Regions from separate parts of the Paenibacillus canaveralius genome, predicted to be linked through region 1. Evidence: a T-box and tRNA genes for the amino acid it is inferred to sense, from the RefSeq annotation. Region 1 holds a T-box; the other regions hold tRNA genes.

Evidence for each region. A T-box is a leader RNA that pairs with one kind of tRNA and senses whether it is charged. The one in region 1 lies ahead of ileS (isoleucine--tRNA ligase), so its partner is inferred to be a tRNA-Ile.
Region 2: it encodes a tRNA-Ile, which carries the amino acid that the T-box ahead of ileS (isoleucine--tRNA ligase) is inferred to sense. The anticodon was not compared.
Region 3: it encodes a tRNA-Ile, which carries the amino acid that the T-box ahead of ileS (isoleucine--tRNA ligase) is inferred to sense. The anticodon was not compared.

Annotation. Positions count from the first base shown of each region.
Region 1 is NZ_JBDFMM010000001.1:2,519,744-2,526,707, reverse strand. Features, by position in the region: gene ileS (isoleucine--tRNA ligase) at 1-2,538, opposite strand, end outside; T-box leader at 2,592-2,847, opposite strand; gene ABC395_RS11660 (arylamine N-acetyltransferase family protein) at 3,050-3,802, shown strand; gene ABC395_RS11655 (flavodoxin family protein) at 4,204-4,752, opposite strand; gene ABC395_RS11650 (LysR family transcriptional regulator) at 4,957-5,904, shown strand; gene ABC395_RS11645 (glycerate kinase) at 5,894-6,964, opposite strand, start outside.
Region 2 is NZ_JBDFMM010000001.1:640,701-647,664, forward strand. Features, by position in the region: rRNA gene ABC395_RS02885 (16S ribosomal RNA) at 1-704, shown strand, start outside; rRNA gene ABC395_RS02890 (23S ribosomal RNA) at 961-3,877, shown strand; rRNA gene rrf (5S ribosomal RNA) at 4,053-4,169, shown strand; tRNA gene ABC395_RS02900 (tRNA-Ile) at 4,242-4,318, shown strand; tRNA gene ABC395_RS02905 (tRNA-Ala) at 4,397-4,472, shown strand; tRNA gene ABC395_RS02910 (tRNA-Asn) at 4,479-4,554, shown strand; gene ABC395_RS02915 (amylo-alpha-1,6-glucosidase) at 5,093-6,832, shown strand.
Region 3 is NZ_JBDFMM010000001.1:3,879,293-3,886,256, reverse strand. Features, by position in the region: gene ABC395_RS17565 (efflux RND transporter periplasmic adaptor subunit) at 1-209, shown strand, start outside; gene ABC395_RS17560 (hypothetical protein) at 236-2,053, shown strand; gene ABC395_RS17555 (2'-5' RNA ligase family protein) at 2,180-2,581, opposite strand; gene ABC395_RS17550 (phosphatidylglycerophosphatase A family protein) at 2,858-3,388, shown strand; gene ABC395_RS17545 (hypothetical protein) at 3,516-3,683, shown strand; tRNA gene ABC395_RS17540 (tRNA-Met) at 3,756-3,829, shown strand; tRNA gene ABC395_RS17535 (tRNA-Ile) at 3,876-3,949, shown strand; tRNA gene ABC395_RS17530 (tRNA-Leu) at 3,956-4,041, shown strand; gene ABC395_RS17525 (alpha/beta fold hydrolase) at 4,211-5,152, shown strand; tRNA gene ABC395_RS17520 (tRNA-Val) at 5,266-5,338, opposite strand; gene ABC395_RS17515 (hypothetical protein) at 5,581-5,760, opposite strand; gene ABC395_RS17510 (hypothetical protein) at 6,095-6,463, opposite strand; gene ABC395_RS17505 (hypothetical protein) at 6,761-6,964, shown strand, end outside.

The sequences.
Region 1 (6,964 bases):
GACCTGCTTCACGTTGATTTCCTCCTGGATGATCGCTTCAAATCGCTCCAAAGCAAACTCGCGGTCAAGCGAAATAAGGAGTTCCGACAACGGCTGACGGGTCTTGATCGCCGTTTCGTTGCGGACGCTGCGGGCCAGTTCGACGATTTGCCGCGCCGTCTCCATCTCGTTTTCCAGCCCGGTGTCGATGGCGGCTTCGTCCGCTTTCGGATAGTCGGCCAGATGCACGCTGCCCTTGCCGCCGAGATTACCGTAGACATCTTCGGCGATCAGCGGAGCGTAAGGGGCGATCATCCGCGCCAAAGTAAGCAGCACTTCGTGCAGGGTCTGGTACGCCTCGACTTTGTCTTCGGACATTCCGCTTCCCCAGAAACGGTCGCGCGAACGCCGGATGTACCAGTTGCTCAGCTCATCCACGAACACCTCGATCTGTTTGGCCGGGTTAAGGAAGTCGTTCGCGTCCAGCCCTTTGACGACAGTCGCGAGCGTGCTGTTCAGCCGCGACAAAATCCAGCGGTCCAGCTCGTTGCGTTTCGGCTTTCGTTCGAACGCGTCCGGATTAAACCCGTCGATATCGGCATACAGGGCAAAAAACGCATGTGTGTTATGAATCGTATCGACGATCTTCGATTTCGCTTCCGCCACGATTTGCTTCGAGAAACGTTTGCTGTTCCACGGCGCACTGTCCGACAGAAGTGCCCAGCGGAACGCATCCGTTCCGAATTCTTCGATGATGTTCCACGGGTCGAGGACATTGCCTTTGCTCTTGGACATTTTCAGCCCGTTCTCATCCAGCACGTGGCCCGTAGAAATGACGGCCTTGTACGGAGCCCGGCCGTTATACAGCGTCGAAACCGCCAGCAGGCTGAAAAACCATCCGCGCGTCTGGTCGATGCCTTCGCAGATCATATCCGCGGGATACTGCTCGCCGAACGTCTTCTCGTCACCGAAAGGATGATGATACTGGGCGAACGGCATCGAACCGCTGTCGAACCAGACGTCGATCACTTCCGGCGTTCTCTCCATCACCCCGCCGCACGAACAGCGGAGCTTGACGTCATCCACGTACGGCTTGTGAAGCTCCAGACTCTCATCCACGGGATCGACGGCACGCTCGCGCAGCTCACGGTGGCTTCCCGGAGCAAATTCCTCTCCGCAATCCCCGCATACCCATACGTTAAGAGGCGTTCCCCAGTACCGGTTGCGGCTGATATTCCAATCCACCAGCTCTTCCAGGAATTTTCCGAAGCGGCCTTCGCGGAGATGCCCCGGGTACCAGTTCACTTCGTTGTTGTTCGCGATGAGCTGATCCTTGACCGCCGTCGTCCGGATAAACCAGCTTTCCATTGCGTAATAGAGCAGCGGCGACTTGCAGCGCCAGCAGAACGGATAGCTGTGCTCGTAGCGTTCTTTGGCGAAAAGCAGACCGCGTTCCGACAGCTTTTTCACGATATCCACGTCGCAGTCTTTCACAAAACGGCCGGCGAAATCGGTAATTTCCGAAGAGTAGGTGCCGTCCTGCTTCACGACATGGACAAAATCGATTCCGTGCTGGCGTGTGGTGCGGTAGTCGTCTTCCCCGTGGGCCGGCGCGATATGCACGATCCCCGTACCGCTCGCATCGCTGACATACTCGGCATCTACGACCAGATGGCCTTTGTTCAGGTGCAAATAACCGAAAGGCGGCTCATATGCAGTTCCGACAAACTCGGCCCCCTTATGGACGGAAAGGATTTCCGCTTCGCCTCCGAACACTTTTTCGGCGAGATTCTGCGCCGTCACGTACACTTCCCCGTTATGCTTCACTTTGACATAGTCGAGATCCTTGTTTACCGCCAGCGCCACGTTGGCCGGAAGCGTCCAGGGAGTCGTCGTCCATGCGAGGAAATACTCGTCCGCCGCTTTGCTCTTGAACTTGACCGTGGCACTCAGATCCTTCACATCCTCGTAGCCCTGCGCCACTTCGTGCGAGCTCAGCGTCGTCTGGCAATCCGGGCAGTACGGACTGACACGATGGCCCTTGTACAGAAGCCCTTTCTTGTGGATGGTCGACAGGATATGCCAGACGCTCTCGATGTAATCGTTCGTCAGCGTCACGTACGGATGCACCATATCGGTCCAATAAGCGATGGCCTCGGTAAGCTCGCGCCACTGCTTTTCATACTCGAACACGCTGTTTTTGCACGTCTCCACAAACTTGGCCACGCCGTATTCCTCGATCTCCTGTTTGCCCGAAATGCCCAGCTGCTTCTCTACGCCCAGTTCGACCGGAAGCCCGTGCGTATCCCAGCCCGCTTTGCGGACGACACGATAGCCCGACATCGTTTTATAGCGCCCGATAAAATCTTTGATGACCCGGCCGAGCATATGTCCGATATGCGGCTTCCCGTTCGCGGTGGGCGGACCTTCATAGAAGACGAAGTTCGGCTTTCCTTCCCGGTTCTCGATCGAACGGCGGAACGTATCGTCCTCCCTCCACTGGTTTAAAACGCGCAGCTCGCGGGTTCTTGCTTTTTCTTTAACATCGACCTTGTTCATGTTCAGTCATCCTTTCCGGCTTCGTTCTGAAGACAACAAAAAAATCCCGCCCCGTAAGGGACGAGATTGGTTCTCGCGCTACCACCCTTGTTCCGCCAAAGCCTTGTCGTTCAAGCTATGCGGCACCTCATCTGCGTACGATCATACGCGTCCCTTGTAACGGCGGGATCCCGGGTCAGCTTACTTGCCTGCTTCAGCTTTCCTTCTCGGAGAGGATTTTCTGCTCATTCTTGTACATTGGCTTTCAGCGCGCGGCCAACTCTCTGGGGAACAAGGGATCAGCGTACTCGTTCTCGTCAATGAATTTGTCGGGTTTACTTTCAGATATTCCATTTTTACAGCATTTTCGGCAAAATGTCAACCCGCATTTGTTCTTCCGTGCCGGGCGGCGTATTCGCTGACCTCTTGCATTACATCTATTTTTTTCCAATCGGCACTTGTATGACTTTCCGTAAGGAGGTAGTCTGGAATAGAAAAATGAATCGGCTTTCTATAGAAGGAGGTGCTCCGCATGAATGTTGAGGCTTATTTGAAAAGAATCGGCGCGAGCCGTCCGGCCAAGCCGGATTTGTCTGCCCTGAAGGAGCTTCAGCGCCGTCATATGCTTCACGTGCCTTTTGAAAATCTGGACGTCATCCGTCAAGTACCGATCACGCTGGATACCGCTTCCTTTTACGAAAAAGTGATCGGGCGCCGCCGCGGAGGCTTCTGCTACGAACTTAACGGGCTTTTCAGCACCCTCCTTAGGGAGCTTGGTTTCACGGTGCGCCTCATTGCGGCTACCGTCGCCAAGCCGGACGGAACGTGGGGAATGCCGGAAAGTCATGCGGCCATTCTTGCGGAATTTGACCACCCCTACCTGGTCGATGTCGGTTTCGGCGACTCCGCCCGCTCCCCCGTTCCGCTGGACGGAACGCCCGTGGAGGATGTAAGCGGCGTATACCGGGCCGCAAAAGCAACCGATGCGGACGGCTTGTACGATCTCCAGCGGGCCGGAGAGGATGGGCACTGGATCGCGCTGTACCGCTTCTCGACGGCTCCCCGCTCGCTGGAAAGCTTTGCGGAAGCGTGCGCGTTCAACCAGACGTCGCCGGAGTCCCACTTTACGCAGAAACTGCTCGCGACTAGAGCGACGGCGGCGGGACGCGTAACGATTTCAGGCGACCAGCTGATCGAAACGACCGGAAACGACAAAAGCAAGCGCCCGCTGACTCCGGAGGAGCTGGAGAAAACGCTGAACGGCCGGTTGGGCCTGTTCGTTTGAAAGACGAAAAGCCGGTTGGCTCGATTAGAGCATACCGGCTTTCCGGCGTTTGCCGCCGGGGTGCGGTTTGTGCTTTTCGGATTGCTGTGACGCTTCAATTCGTGTGCTACTCGGCGTCTCGCATAAAACCGACATGCTTTCCGGCGCTGTTGCCAGGGCGCGATTCGGCCTTTCGGATTTGCTGCGGCGCTCCAATTCGTGCGATGCCGGGCGTCTCGCATAAAACCGACATGCTTTCCGACGCTGCTGCCAGGGCGCGGTTCCGGCTTGCCGCAAACGCCCGGAACGCGAATAGCCGGTCTGTTCGCATAGAACGGACCGGCTCATAAGGCGTATTCGGCTTTATCGTTCTTCAGGCGTTTCCCCCGATGCTCCCGCCTGCAGCATACAGCGGGCCTTTCTTATTGCAGCGCCGCCAGCTTGTTTCTCAGCTGCCCCGCCGCAAACATTCCTTCGGCATCGTCCAGGACATCGCCGGGTTTATTTCCTTTGCCGAGGATATAGCCTTCGAAACGAATGCCCATAAAGTCGAAAATGTACTGAAACTGCTGAATCATCGGCAGTCCCTTTATTTCCGGCAGATCGCCTCCTACCGCGATGACAAAAGCTTTTTTGGTGCCCATCGTGTTCTTGAAATCCGGATAATTCCCGTCCCTCATCATCTGCGACCAGCGGTCCACGAAGTTTTTCATGATTCCGGACATGCTGTACCAGTATACCGGCGTGGCAAAAACGAGAAGTTCGGCGGCAAGCACCCGGTCGATCACTTCCTTGTAATCGTCGTTCATCTCGGGAAATCCTTCTTCCGCATGGCGCCCGTCTATAATCGGCCGGATCGTATATTCGTTAAGCCGGATACGGTCTACGGTCAGCCCTTTTAGGGCCTCCTCCGTCAGCAGCTCCGTGTTTCCTCCGGGTCGCGTTCCCCCGTCTATCACTGCGATTTTCATCACTGCGTTCACTCCTTCGATCGTTTGTCGGCAGGTTCACGTCCGTCCATATTTAGGGCGAAAGATTCGCTACCTCAGGAGAAGCGCTCCCTGCTTCCGGTCTTGCCGGATTGCATCTCTCATTTTACAATAAAGAGAACGATCACTTAAGACGATTATTCCGATATTATCAATCGATATATCCGATGAAAGAGAGGTATGGCGATGGAAACGAAACAGCTTCTGACGTTTAAAACGGCCGCCGAAAATCTGAATTTTACCCAGACGGCCCGGATGCTTAATTTTGCCCAATCGAGTGTGACCGCGCAGATCAAAGCACTGGAATCCGAGCTGGGAGCCCCGTTGTTCGAACGTCTCGGAAAGCGGCTCGTATTGACGGAAGCGGGTCGCCAGTTTAAATTGTACGCCGATAAAATCATCACCCTGACGGAAGAAGCCAAGCAGGCCGTCCGCGGGGACGAAGAACAGGCCGGTACGCTTGTGATCGGCGCTCAGGAAAGCCAGTGCACCTACCGTCTCCCCGCGCTGCTCAAAGAGTTCAAGGCCCGGTTTCCGAACGTGAAGCTGGTGTTCAGGCCTTCGAATTCGGATGCCCATGCCAGGGAGCAGCTGCTGGAAGGCGTCCTGGATATCGCGTTTATCATGGACAGCTGTAAACCGAGGGAAACGCTGCATGTCGAAACACTGATCCGGGAGGAATTGAAAATTGTCGCCTCGCCCGAACATCCGCTTGTGGAGATGAAGAAAATCACGCCGAAGGACCTGGAGCACGAAACGCTCCTGCTGACGGAAGCCGGCTGTTCCTACCGGACCATTCTGGAGAGGTCTTTCAGCTCCGTATCCGTCTACCCGCTGAACAAATTCGAGTTTGCGAGCATCGAAGCCATCAAACAGTGTGTCATGTCGGGCCTCGGAATCGCCTTTTTGCCCGGTATGGTCGTAGCGGCGGATCTGCGTGACGGGAAGCTCGCCGAGCTGGCCTGGAAGGCGCCCGAAGACGTCTTGTTTACCCAGATCGCCTGGCACAAGGACAAATGGATGACGCCGCCTCTGCTTGCCTTTATCGAGCTGACTCGGAAGGTCTTTCTTGCCGGAGACAACGGTTCCCCGGTAAATCTTCCGGCGGAGCCGCGGCAAACGCTCACTTCCTGACCGCGAAAACGCGAAGTACTTGGGCGGCAGTCTGTTCCAGCAGCTCGGGAGTACGCCGCATTGCCTCGTCGAGGGACATGGGACCGTTAACGAGGCTGAACACGGCCGTGACCCCCTGCCCGTACAGCTCCCCGATCCCTTCGCCGACGGAACCGGCCAGCACGACAACGGGTACGCCGTGCTTCGCGGCCACGCCCGCCACTCCCGCCGGCGTTTTGCCTCCGGCCGTCTGGGCATCGATGCGGCCTTCTCCGGTCAAGACGAGATCCGCCCCCTTGACGGCTTCCTCCAGTCCCGTCACCGCGGAGACGATGGAAAAGCCCGATTCCGCCCGGGCATTCAGAAAAGCAAGAATGCCCCCGGCCAGTCCGCCCGCCGCGCCGGCGCCGGGCAGCCCGTGCACCGATGTGCCGGTCTCTGCCCGGATCACATCCGCGAAGCGGGCAAGGTTGCGCTCCAGCCGGTCGACCACGTCGGGCGCCGCCCCCTTCTGGGGGCCGAAAACGGCCGATGCGCCGGTCGGGCCCAGCAGCGGGTTGGTCACGTCGCAGGCCAGCGTGAACGTGCAGCCGGCCAGCCGCTTGTCGAGGTTGTCCGTGGATATTGCGGCGACCTCGTCCAGCGCTCCTCCGCCCGCACCGGCCGCAAGAACCGCGCCTTCGCTGTCCAGCAGGTGCACTCCGAGGGCCTGGAGCATCCCCGCTCCCCCGTCATTGGTGGCGCTTCCCCCCAGGCCGAGTATAAACCTTCGGCAGCCTTCATTCAGCGCCTCCAGAATGAGCTGCCCGAATCCGTAAGTGGACGTCAGCAGAGGGTTCCGCTCGGATTCCTGCAGCAGATACAGCCCCGACGATTTCGCCATCTCGATGACCCCGGTCCGGCCGTCGCCGAGTATTCCGAAGACGGAGGGGATGTCTCGGCCCAGCGGGTCCTTCACGACCGTTTGAATAATCCGTCCGTTCGTGCCTTCGACCAGACATTCCAGGGTTCCCTCGCCGCCGTCCGCCATTGGAATAACGGAGGTAATAACGTTCCCTATGCCTGCCAGACGAACGCCCCG
Region 2 (6,964 bases), 1.9 Mb from region 1:
TCGATACCCTTGGTGCCGAAGTTAACACAGTAAGCATGCCGCCTGGGGAGTACGCTCGCAAGAGTGAAACTCAAAGGAATTGACGGGGACCCGCACAAGCAGTGGAGTATGTGGTTTAATTCGAAGCAACGCGAAGAACCTTACCAGGTCTTGACATCCCTCTGACCGGCTTAGAGATAAGCCTTTCCTTCGGGACAGAGGTGACAGGTGGTGCATGGTTGTCGTCAGCTCGTGTCGTGAGATGTTGGGTTAAGTCCCGCAACGAGCGCAACCCTTGAACTTAGTTGCCAGCAGGTAGAGCTGGGCACTCTAAGTTGACTGCCGGTGACAAACCGGAGGAAGGCGGGGATGACGTCAAATCATCATGCCCCTTATGACCTGGGCTACACACGTACTACAATGGCCGGTACAACGGGAAGCGAAGGAGCGATCTGGAGCCAATCCTAGAAAAGCCGGTCTCAGTTCGGATTGCAGGCTGCAACTCGCCTGCATGAAGTCGGAATTGCTAGTAATCGCGGATCAGCATGCCGCGGTGAATACGTTCCCGGGTCTTGTACACACCGCCCGTCACACCACGAGAGTTTACAACACCCGAAGTCGGTGAGGTAACCGCAAGGGGCCAGCCGCCGAAGGTGGGGTAGATGATTGGGGTGAAGTCGTAACAAGGTAGCCGTATCGGAAGGTGCGGCTGGATCACCTCCTTTCTATGGAGACTCGGGTCCTGCAACGGACCCAGTCAAGAAGGCAGTGCCTTCAACCTTCAATCACTCGTTGTCAGTTTTGAAAGGAGAATTTGCTTCTCTTTTCAACCGTTGATCCTTGAAAACTAGATAGCGAAACATGTAACTAGAATCATCCAAAACCTTGTTGGTTTTGATCGATGTAAAGCGAGGTTATATGCTAAAAAGTGATTTTGTAAGCGCAGCTTACTAGCACGAGTCAGGATATAACGGAGCGACTGGTCAAGCTAATAAGGGCACACGGAGGATGCCTAGGCGCTAGGAGCCGAAGAAGGACGTGGCGAACGACGAAATGCCTCGGGGAGCCGTAAGCAGGCTTTGATCCGGGGATGTCCGAATGGGGGAACCCAGCTGTGGTAATGCGCAGTTACCATGCAGTGAATACATAGCTGCATTGGAGGCACACCCAGGGAACTGAAACATCTAAGTACCTGGAGGAAAAGAAAACAATAGTGATTCCGTCAGTAGCGGCGAGCGAACGCGGATTAGCCCAAACCAAGGAGCTTGCTCCTTGGGGTTGTAGGACGTCAACATGGCAAAAGTTCATTAGGTGAAGTGATCTGGAAAGGTCCGCTGCAAAAGGTAACAGCCCTGTAGCCGAAAGTGAACGTATGCCTAGACGGATCCTGAGTACGGCGGGACACGTGAAACCCCGTCGGAATCCGGCAGGACCATCTGCCAAGGCTAAATACTCCCTAGCGACCGATAGTGAAGCAGTACCGTGAGGGAAAGGTGAAAAGCACCCCGGGAGGGGAGTGAAAAAGAACCTGAAACCGTGTGCCTACAAGAAGTCAGAGCCCGTTAACGGGTGATGGCGTGCCTTTTGTAGAATGAACCGGCGAGTTACGTTTGCATGCGAGGTTAAGCTGAAAAGGCGGAGCCGCAGCGAAAGCGAGTCTGAATAGGGCGACTATAGTATGCAGGCGTAGACCCGAAACCGTGTGATCTACCCCTGTCCAGGGTGAAGGTGCGGTAACACGCACTGGAGGCCCGAACCCACGAATGTTGAAAAATTCGGGGATGAGGTGGGGGTAGCGGAGAAATTCCAATCGAACTCGGAGATAGCTGGTTCTCCCCGAAATAGCTTTAGGGCTAGCCTCGGGGGATGTGTCGTGGAGGTAAAGCACTGATTGGGTGCGGGGCCCGCCAAGGGTTACCAAGTCCAGTCAAACTCTGAATGCCACAGACATTACCCCGGGAGTCAGACAGTGAGTGCTAAGATCCATTGTCAAGAGGGAAACAGCCCAGATCATCAGCTAAGGTCCCCAAGTGTGTGTTAAGTGGGAAAGGATGTGGAGTTGCACAGACAACCAGGATGTTGGCTTAGAAGCAGCCACCATTTAAAGAGTGCGTAATAGCTCACTGGTCGAGTGACTCTGCGCCGAAAATGTAACGGGGCTAAACACACCACCGAAGCTATGACTTGCACCTTGTGTGCATGGGTAGGGGAGCGTTCTGTACGGAGTGAAGGTAGATCGTGAGGACTGCTGGACTGTACAGAAGTGAGAATGCCGGTATGAGTAACGAAAAGATCAGTGAGAATCTGATCCGCCGAAAGCCTAAGGGTTCCTGAGGAAGGTTCGTCCGCTCAGGGTAAGTCGGGACCTAAGGCGAGGCCGAAAGGCGTAGTCGAAGGACAACAGGTTGAAATTCCTGTACCACCGTAAGCCGTTACGAGCAATGGAGTGACGCAGCAGGGTAGGGACGCGGACTGATGGATGTCCGTCCAAGCAGTGAGGCTGATGTGTAGGCAAATCCGCACATCATAAGGCTGGGCTGTGATGGGGAGCGAAAATTACAGTAGCGAAGGTCTTGATCTCACACTGCCGAGAAAAGCTTCTAGCCAGGCGAAGGTGCCCGTACCGCAAACCGACACAGGTGGGCGAGAAGAGAATTCTAAGGCGCGCGGAAGAACTCTCGTTAAGGAACTCGGCAAAATGACCCCGTAACTTCGGGAGAAGGGGTGCCCCGGTAGTGTGAATAGCACGAGGGGGCCGCAGTGAAAAGGCCCAAGCGACTGTTTAGCAAAAACACAGGTCTATGCGAAGCCGCAAGGCGAAGTATATGGGCTGACGCCTGCCCGGTGCTGGAAGGTTAAGGGGAGCGGTTAGGGGTAACCCGAAGCTGTGAACCGAAGCCCCAGTAAACGGCGGCCGTAACTATAACGGTCCTAAGGTAGCGAAATTCCTTGTCAGGTAAATTCTGACCCGCACGAATGGCGTAACGACTTGGGCGCTGTCTCAACGAGAGATCCGGTGAAATTTTAATACCTGTGAAGATGCAGGTTACCCGCGACAAGACGGAAAGACCCCATGGAGCTTTACTGCAGCTTGATATTGGACTTTGGTACGATCTGTACAGGATAGGTGGGAGCCTTTGAAGCCTGAGCGCCAGCTTGGGTGGAGGCGCCGTTGGGATACCACCCTGATCGTATCGGAGTTCTAACCTACTACCGTAATCCGGTAGAGGGACCGTGTCAGGTGGGCAGTTTGACTGGGGCGGTCGCCTCCTAAAGAGTAACGGAGGCGCCCCAAGGTTCCCTCAGAATGGTTGGAAATCATTCGAAGAGTGCAAAGGCATAAGGGAGCTTGACTGCGAGACATACAGGTCGAGCAGGGACGAAAGTCGGGCTTAGTGATCCGGTGGTACCGCATGGAAGGGCCATCGCTCAACGGATAAAAGCTACCCTGGGGATAACAGGCTTATCTCCCCCAAGAGTCCACATCGACGGGGAGGTTTGGCACCTCGATGTCGGCTCATCGCATCCTGGGGCTGAAGTAGGTCCCAAGGGTTGGGCTGTTCGCCCATTAAAGCGGTACGCGAGCTGGGTTCAGAACGTCGTGAGACAGTTCGGTCCCTATCTGTCGCGGGCGCAGGAAATTTGAGAGGAGCTGTCCTTAGTACGAGAGGACCGGGATGGACGTACCGCTGGTGTACCAGTTGTCTCGCCAGAGGCATCGCTGGGTAGCTATGTACGGAAGGGATAAGCGCTGAAAGCATCTAAGCGTGAAGCCCCCCTCAAGATGAGATTTCCCAGTATGTAAGACCCCTTGAAGACGACGAGGTAGATAGGTTGGAGGTGGAAGCACAGCAATGTGTGGAGCTGACCAATACTAATCGGTCGAGGGCTTGACCACCAAACATGTGCGGAGTACAGGTTACTTCGAAAGCATATGCTTAGGCACTTACGACAGTAAAAGCCGCATCAGAAGCATACCTAGCGTATGCACCATAAGATCTTTGGATGGATCGACTGCTTGTTTCGCTGCTAGTTTTCAGGGAGCAACCCTGATGTGTCTGACAAGACACCTGTTTGGTGACGATGGCGGAAGGGAACCACGCGTACCCATCCCGAACACGACCGTTAAGCCTTCCAGCGCCGATGGTACTTGGACCGAAGGGTCCTGGGAGAGTAGGACGTTGCCAAGCAAGAGCCCACTTAACGGTGGGCTTTTCTTATCCTCTTTAACAAGTTTCTACCTATTATATAGGTATACATATGGGCCCTTAGCTCAGCTGGTTAGAGCGCACCCCTGATAAGGGTGAGGTCGGTGGTTCGAGTCCACTAGGGCCCACCACTTACCGATCTGTCGTTCTAAAAAAACGCTTGACGAATTTCTCAAGACAAGTTAAAATTTTTTCTGCAGCACCAAAATGGGGCCATAGCTCAGCTGGGAGAGCGCATCGCTGGCAGCGATGAGGTCAGGGGTTCGATCCCCCTTGGCTCCACCATCCTATTCCCTGATAGCTCAGTTGGTAGAGCACTCGACTGTTAATCGAGTTGTCACAGGTTCGAGTCCTGTTCGGGGAGCCATACATATAATAAGAGCCGAGAGGCTCTTTTTTTGATGCCGTCTAAAGCGAACCGAGCAGTCGCGAAGCTGTATGATACTATATTCGGGATGGCGAATTACCGTAAATTGGGGGGCGTTTGGGTCCTGCACGCCATTTCGTGCGTCATTCTGTATATTCTGTCCCAAAGTTATATCTCAAAGGGAAGCGGTTTTCAGGGGCAGCGAAAGGACGGAGGACAGCTGCAAAATGTTGCAATAGGAAGAGTATGCCAAAATGGGTTCATGTTTTAAATGGATAACCGTACGAGAGTGAATGGTCTCGGAGCGGTTTTTTTTGTTATTCGGAAAAGAGAGATTAAACAAAAAGACGAATCTCCGCATACAAAATGGCACCTTGATTACATTCGGTTAAAAACTTGGGCGCAGCAGGTGCAAAATGACACGAAGATACCAACAAGCGTCGGTGTGGAGATTCTGTTCTTTCCGGTACAATTTTATGTAAACGCTCTCTTCACGAGCAGCAACATCGAATCTGAGGAGCAACGGGGGGCTGCAACTATGAATTTTGATCTGTCTGTGGTGCCATTCAGCCGCTTTGGTTCCTATTTCGCCCTATCGAGACTGCCGCAAAGCGATAAACGCAGCGAAGGGCTTTACGTACGAATGATCCGCGGGGGCGACGAGCAGGCCGGTGTCCTTTTCGGTATCACGCCCATTGATCCGAAGAGCAGGGAAGCGCTGACCGAATATAGGGTAGAGGCTTCCCCCGTCAAGGTTCGCTTGGAAAGCGGAACGGGCTGGATGGAATGGTGCATTCCGGAGCCGGACTGCATCCGTGTCAGAGGGGAAGGAATCGGACTGAAGCTGACGGCGGAGCTAAGCGCGTACGATTACGCGCTCCCTTATCAGGAAAGAGGCTGGGAGCTTAACAGCTTCTCGCGTGAGGTCCGGATTCTGCTCTCGCCGCTGCTCGGTCATTTCGAACCGGATGTAGTCTGGGGCGGTCTCCGTGCCAAACATATCTCGTTCGGGATCGTTCCCGGAGGGGAAAACCAGTCGTTCGATCTGTCCCTCGAAGAATACCGGACGGTCCCCGGACAGCGCGACAAGTATTCGTACGAAGAGGCCGAGGCAATGGCGGGCCAAGAATGGGAACAGTGGCTAGCCCGCACGATAAAAACGCCGGAGGACTGGGAAGAGGCACGGACGCTGGCTGCCTATATTACGTGGTCCTGCGTCGTACGCGCGGACGGCTATTTATCCCGTCCCGCCATGTACATGTCCAAGAATTGGATGACGAATATCTGGAGCTGGGATCACTGCTTCAATGCGATGGCACTGGCCGGAACGAATCCGGACCTCGCCTGGGATCAGTTTGCGATATTTTTTGACAAGCAGGATGAGAGCGGAATGCTGCCTGACTTTTTAAACGATAAATATGCGCTCTGGAACTGCTGCAAACCTCCTATTCACGGCTGGACACTAAACTGGATGATGGAACATTCGTCGGCGGTTACGGATGAACGGCTTCGGGAAATTTACGAGCCGCTCGGCAAATGGACGACGTGGTGGTTCCGGTACCGCGATGACGATGGAGACGGAATACCGCAGTACAACCACGGCAATGACAGCGGGTGGGACAACAGCACGGCGTTCTTGACGGATATTCCCGTGGAAAGCCCGGATCTCTCGGCGTTTCTCGTCATTCAGATGGAAGTACTGGCAACCGCAGCGCAGAGACTCGGCTTGGAGGAAGAGTCCGAGCGCTGGTCGGCGAGGGCACGGGAGCTGCTCCAGAAGCTCATCGCACACTTCTGGGATGAGGCGGAAGGCCGCTTCACGGCTATGCGTTCAGGTTCCCACGAGCGTTCGGCCGGAGACAGCCTGCTGACGTTCGTCCCGATCGTGCTGGGAAGCCGGCTCCCCGGCCCTATCCGCGAGAAGGTGATCGCGGATTTAAAGCAGCCGGACCGCTTCCTGACCGGCAACGGGCTGGCGACGGAAAGCACGTCGAGCCCGTACTATGCGGCGGACGGCTACTGGCGCGGCCCGATCTGGGCGCCTTCCACGATGCTGATCGTGGAAGGACTCCGCGGCGCGGGCGACGAAGCGTTTGCCTCGGAGCTTGCCCGCAAGTTCTGCCGCATGGCGGCGGGGTCGGGTATGGCGGAGAACTTTGACGCCGTAACCGGCGAGGGACTGCGGGACCGGGCGTTCACGTGGACGTCGAGCGTTTTTCTTATGCTGGCCGGCAGTCTGCAGGGGATAAGAGACGGTTACGAGGGCGGCATCCACTGATTCGGGAGCAGGAAGACGGCTGTATCGGGCCTTAGTGATAATTAAAACGGGAACGGAAAGTTATACAAGCACGAAAGCGATGCAAGCACGAGAACGAAGCAAGTTCAAAAGCGATGCAAGCACGAGAGCAAA
Region 3 (6,964 bases), 1.4 Mb from region 1:
CGCTTAGTATCGTGAGGGAGGGAAGCGAATCTTTTGTATTCGTCCTGAACGGAGACACCGTTGAGAAACGCAAAATTCAGCTCGGCCGTTTGAAGGAAACGATGCAGGAAGTGATTTCCGGCGTAAACGAAAACGAGCAGATCGTTATTTCCGGCCAGCATCAGCTGAAAGATAAAGAAAAAGTCACGACAGCAGCCGCAGCTAACTAACAAAGGTACACATGGAGGAGAATACCGTGAAGAGCCAATGGAAAACTACCGTATCGTCCGTCTTTCTGTCCGCCGCTCTGCTCGCAAGCGCCGTTCCGGCACTTGCGGCAGAAGCGGGAAAGCCAGCACCTGCACAAGCATCGCCTTCAGCGCCGACCGCTTATAAATTAACGAACGATCTGCAGGTTGAAATGAAAAGTGTCTTAAACGAAAAAACAGCGGACGGGACCCGTCTGGGTGCCGTCGTCCGCATGAAAAACACCAGTTCGAAAGTTGTGCGAGTACCCGAGTATGAAGTGCGTATGAAGACTAAGGACGGCGTTGAATTCCGTCTGCAGGCAAGTCTGGGAAGCCCCCGCTCCATTCAACCCAAATCGCAGGTTGAGCTCAGCTACCTGGCCACGGTTGACAGCGGAGAAGGCGTAGAACTGAGCGAGCTTCGCTGGGTAGACATCGATGTTTACGTGTATCCGAAAAAAGAAACGCTTCAGCTCAGTGTTCCCGTGAGCGATCTTGTATGGAACGGAACGGAAACGTCCGAAATTCCTTCCGCATCCGTGAAGAAGTGGGGAGAAGCTTTCACCATTCCTACTCTGCATACGCCGCTGGAGTTCAAAACCACGAATATTAGCCGTGACACGGTCGGCACGAAAACGAACTCGGTCATTCAGGTGCTCGTAACGAACCCTTCGACCAAGCGCCAGACTCTTCCGGACATTGCCCTGGAAGGCAAAAGCGGGCTGCAGACGTATGACAGCAACCGGGCCGAATCCACCCTTTCGCTTGAGCCGGGCGAAAAGAAATATATTCATTTTGTCATCCCTACCGAACTGAATACGGAGCTGGAAGCTCTTAATGTGGTCACTGCGGAGAGATATATTGACGCGCAGGAGAAGCCGGTCACGTACAACGTGGGCCGCGTTCATATCATGCTGCCGGCCAAGCAGGCCGATGCCCTGCCGGTACAGGGAGCATACGCTTTCGGTGACGCCATGAAGATGGACCCGCTCAACGGACTGATTCACCCGAGTATGGACGTTGCTCTCGTGGAGCTTCACATGGAGCAAAACGAGGATGACGCCTTTAATACCGCTATCGCCAAGTTTAAGCTGACGAACAAATCCGGCGGTCCGCTGAACGTTCCTGCGTTTGCGACAGATCTCGTGAGCAGCGACGGCTATACGTACAACGGAAACAGACAGGGAACGACGACTCTGCGCGTGCTTCCTAACGCCTCCTATGTCGTAACTTACTCGTATGTAGTTCCGGCTTCCGAGTCGGGAGAAGGGCTGAAGCTTGCCTTGTATGAAACTCACGGAACAGCCGCCGCTGCAGGAGCGGCACAAGCTGCCGGCGCCAAGTCGCAAGACTCGAAGGCGCAAGAGGCGCAGGGAAGTGCGGCGGAAGCGGGGGCTACGTATAAATCTCTTCTGACGGCTTACAATGTAAAACTTCAGCCGCAGCCGGAATCGAAGAATGAACTCAAGCTGTATCCTTTGACCGTGAAAGTGAACAACTGGGAAATTTCGGCGATGTTTAACCAGCAGCAGAACTACAATTACCGCCTGAAGCTTCTTTTGGATATCGAACAAGAGAAAGACGTCCTGCTTGATCGTACATTCTCCCAACTGCAATTTGATATGTATGATAACGGCGGTACCCTTATTAATTCGGTCAAAAGCCCGTTTGTAGGAGAAAATAAACTGCAAAAAGGCGCTAATGTCATTAATTTTAATGCGGATTCCATGCAGTTGGATTTCCCTGTTACCGTTAAAGTGTATGAATCCTTCGTGAACGATAAAGGGGAGACGGCGAAGCGTCTTCTGACAACCTTTAAACAGTAGCCGGAAGCTCGGCGGCTGTGGCGGAACGGGCCGTGCATGTATGGCGGTCCTTTCGCTTCCTATAACCCAAAAAAAGGCCTCTCCGGTTTAGCCGGAAGGCCTTTTTCTATTAAAGTAAAGCGTTCGTTACCCTTGAAACGGGAATGAGCGGATTACGGACCATTCGCCGTTTGCCTGCTTGCCGAGCAGATGAATGCTGTCCACCTTGAACGAAAAATCCACAGGTGTGTTTTTTACGCTGGCCAGTACGTCGTGCAGCTCATCGGCTCCCAATTTCTGACCGATCGTCAGATGAGGGTGATAGCTGTAAGCCTTTTCCGTTTCCGAGAGAGGGCCCGCACAAAGCTTATCATGAAGATCGATGACCGGAACCACCTGCTCCAGCGCCAGATAGATGACATTATTGACCGGAAAATAGGAACTGAACCGGTTGAACGTAAGTTGGAACGGGGATACGGTGCGGCTCAAATCTTCCAAATGACTGACGGCAGTCTGCAGACTGCTCTTCGGTCCAATCTTCTTTCTCACGAACCGTAATGTGGGGCGAAATCACCCTATAATAAGGATCGAACCTTTTTCTGTAACTGTTGGCAAACTCATTAATCTCTGCAGATGGAAGAATGGCGATGCCGTACATCATATGGAATCCCTCCCTAAATTATGGTCGACTAGTTCTTATTATACCGTGTTTGCAGGCTCCTCACAATTTCATTTTAAGGCGATACATTGTCCGCGGGCGCCCATACCCCATCTTAATTGAAGTCATATACTGAACATATCGTGAAAGTTTAAGGGGAGAAGACCGTGAGACGACAAGTTCACAGCCGGGAGATTAAAAAAGTCGTGCTGCAAAGGCTGGCCGACCGGGGAGCGGGCCTGGAAGACATCGCAGAGATCGTATACGCCATGCAGGCGCCCTACCACCCCGGTTTATCGATGGATACGTGCATGCAGTCCATTAAGGCCGTTCTGGGCAAAAGAGAGCTTCAGCACGCGATTCTGGTCGGAACCGAACTCGATATGCTGGCTGAGCAGAAAAAGCTCACAGAACCGCTTCAATCCATTCTGGAAACGGATGAGAGTTTATTCGGGTGCGACGAAACGCTCGCGATCGGTTCCGTTTTCGGCTACGGCAGCATAGCCATCACGACTTTCGGCTACCTGGACAAAGAAAAGACCGGCTTGATCAAACGGCTGGATACGAAGAGCGGGGGCGCCGTGCATACCTTTCTCGATGATCTGGTAGCCGCCATTGCCTCGGCCGCTTCGGGAAGAATTGCCCATAGAAGCAGGGACGAAAACGAAAAAGGCGAACCCGGTGAAGACAACGAGTAGGTGTAAATTGCACACCTTGCTTCTTTTTTATGAAAAATCCCGCTGACGGTGTTGGCCTTCAAATAAGCGAATGCCTTTTTGGATATGCTATTTCTAGGCCAATAACATCATCAACGGAGTGAGGACCATGCAGTGGGTATATTGGGTAAAACTTTATGACAGTAAGTTTCAGGCAGGTGTCCTTGCCAAGCGGATGGAGGAAGACTGGTGGATTTACGGGTATGAATGCCCGTCCGAAGTCGAAGTTTTCAAGTCCAAAAAAGGACGTTTCGGTGTCAGGTATTCGGTTTATTAAAAAAGTCTTGACTTAACCGTACTTTGTATTGTATATTTATTTTTGTCGCTATACGACATTGCTAATTACTGACGCGGGGTGGAGCAGCCCGGTAGCTCGTCGGGCTCATAACCCGAAGGCCGCAGGTTCAAATCCTGCCCCCGCAATATATCAAATTTTTTTTGCCTGTTTTCAGCCTTACATTACATATCCGGGCCCTTAGCTCAGTTGGTTAGAGCGGTCGGCTCATAACCGATTGGTCGGGGGTTCGAGTCCCTCAGGGCCCATTATAAGCCGGAGTGGCGGAATTGGCAGACGCACAGGACTTAAAATCCTGCGGTAGGTGACTATCGTACCGGTTCGAGTCCGGTCTTCGGCATCATGGCAACAACGTTTAAACGAACAGAAAACTCCCTTCTTTCACTTATGCACACCGCAGAATGAGACAAGGGAGTTTTTTGCAGTTTATTTTTCCTGTTAACAAATGGTTGTATAACGGGTAAGGGTATTAAGTAGACAAATAAGTAAATAAGCGGGGAGGCGTTACCATGGCGATACCGTTTGAGATCGTAATGGATCAGAGCAATGTCATTCGCGGAGATTTTTATCCGGCGTCTTCTATAGCAAGGGGCATTCTCATTGTCTCGCACGGCTTTAAGGGATTTAAGAACTGGGGGATGTTCCCTTACGCGGCGGCGAAACTGGCCCAGGATGTGGATGTCATTACCTTCGATTTTACACATAACGGAGTGGGAGAGGACGGGCAGTCGTTCAGTGAACTGGAAAAATTCGCGAAAAACACGTACAGCCGTGAGCTGGACGACTTGTCGACCCTCATTTCCGTCTTGACGGATGAGTGGGATTTTAAAAACAAACTGCTGAAATCCGATCGGGAGAAGCCAATAGTTTTTTACCCTCATCACAGCAGGGGGATTAATCTTTCCAGTGAGGAGCATCAGCATAGAGGCTCCGCCAATCCGGTCAACAAGCTGCCGGTCTTTCTGCTCGGTCACAGCCGCGGGGCGGGCGTAAGCTTGATCTATGCGCTGGATCATCCTACGGAAATTGCCGGAGTTGTCAGCTGGAACGGAATTACGCAGGTGGATATTTTCGACGAAGCCGCTAAGGAGCAGCTGCGTAGGGAAGGGCGCACATATATCGCTAACGTGAGGACCAAGCAGCAGATGCCGCTCGATAAGGTCATCCTGGATGATATAGAGGCCCGCAAGGAGGAGTTTAACATTCTGGAACGGATGAGGGGGGCCGCTTTTCCGGTTGTGCTCATACAGGGTGAAGAAGATCACGCCAACCTGAGGGCAGGGTCGGAAAAACTCGTCGAGAACCAGCCGAAAGTCCAGTGGATTCAAATTCCCGGCGCCAATCATTCGTTCAATACGGTTCATCCGTTTGCAGGCACTTCCGCGGAGTTGGAGCAGGTCATCGAACATACGCTGCAGTTTCTGAAAAGCAGGGTAGTGCCGACAGCGTAAACGAGTAGAGGTCCCGGAAGGGACCTTTTTTAATTGGGTAATGGGGTGGAACGTTTTTTAAAAACAGCCTATAAACGGCAAAAAACCCTTACAGAGTAAGGGTTTTTCTTGTATGACCTGAGCCGGGCTCGAACCGACGACCCCCACCCTGTCAAGATGGTGCTCTCCCAGCTGAGCTATCAAGTCATGTTTGTAAAATCTTCAGTTGTCTTAGTGACAAGTAGTATAATACCAAGGATTCTCGACACTGTCAACACCTTTTTTATAAAACATTTACATAGTACAAAATAAACACGAAAAGTCGTCTGAACAAAATATCAGTAGTGACTTGATAAATATGAAGATTATCAATTATTGAAAAGATTCTAATGCTGAATTTTGGTGACGATTCTCTTACTGCCAATCACGGAATGACAGACTGAGTTTCCTCAGTCCATCGTATCAAAGACGGCATTCATAAAATAGGCGACCTCCAGCTCCGCCTCGGCAGCATCAAAACCAATAAAAACTAAAAAATTTTTGTACCGGTTATAAATATCCGGATCATTGTCAATACCACGGTGCTGGCGGTCATAGATCAAAAAATTATTGGTCATATTGCTATACATGGTTATCACCTCCGGTTTTATTATATAAAACAGATTTTGGTATGTATAGATAATTTAAGTTATTTTGGATATTAAAACTACAGGATTACATGGGAAGGTGTAGGGGGACCGCGTCCTGGCTCCCTTTACTCGCATACTGGTGTTTAGGAACGGTGGAGAAAACGAACACAGATGCAGGTGATGAAAAAGAAAGCAGGGGACAGCAGCCCCTGCTTTTTATACTACGAAATTGGCTATGAAAACCTAGAAGTGGTTATTAAACGATAACTTGAGTGAACGTTCGATTTCAAGGATAGAGGTTGAACTTGTTTCTGACTAAAGTTTAAATCATCTGTTATTGTCTGATTACCAAAATATCGCGAGGAGGAATACCGGTACTTTGGATCTCTTGAATTTGCGAGTTAGTAAGGTTACGTCCTACTAAAATGAGGGACGAAGTCAGATTGTTGAAGCTCCCCAGATTGGACACACTTTGACTTCCGCGAAACACGCGAAAAGATCCTTGGAAGTTAATCCGCGAAAATAAAACGAGTGTCACTGAATCCGTGGTAGACACATTTCTAAGACGAAAGCTGGAAAGGATGTTATCAAAACGAAACGCGCCTAAATCCCGAATCGCTACACCTCCACGTCTAAAAACAATCCGCCGATTTGTAAAATTAATGCCGGAGAATAATTGAAGCCTTACATCTTTGTTTGCCAAATCTATCACCCTTCCTTTTGAGATGATATATTCTATGTTATTTACGAGGAAAGGTGTGGACATGTTGAAGGGCGAAGCCACCATTTACGGGGAACCCTTTATCAAGTGCCGCTACTAGCACTGATTTATGAAATGTGCGATACTTTCGGACATGCAAAAGAAATAGGATTGATTATGAAGATGAGGTGATTTAAGCTGAAAACAGCGATACGATGATTAATTCGATTAATTAGCAGAGGGAAGGCTTGAAAAAATCTGTCTTATCAGATTGAATATTGACTTCTCAAGAGGTGAGAAATGAAGCGGATAATATCTTCCAGGCTGGCAGGCATTCTCCTGCTGGTCATAAATGCAGGTATGCTTTCGGTTCACGTTCTGATTCTGCTTAGGATTCTCCCTACTCATTTTATTTGGGGCGGACGAATAAATAACAAAACCGAGCTGATTATGCTGGAAAGTATCTCCCTTCTTATGCAGATCGTATTTATCGCCTTAATCGCT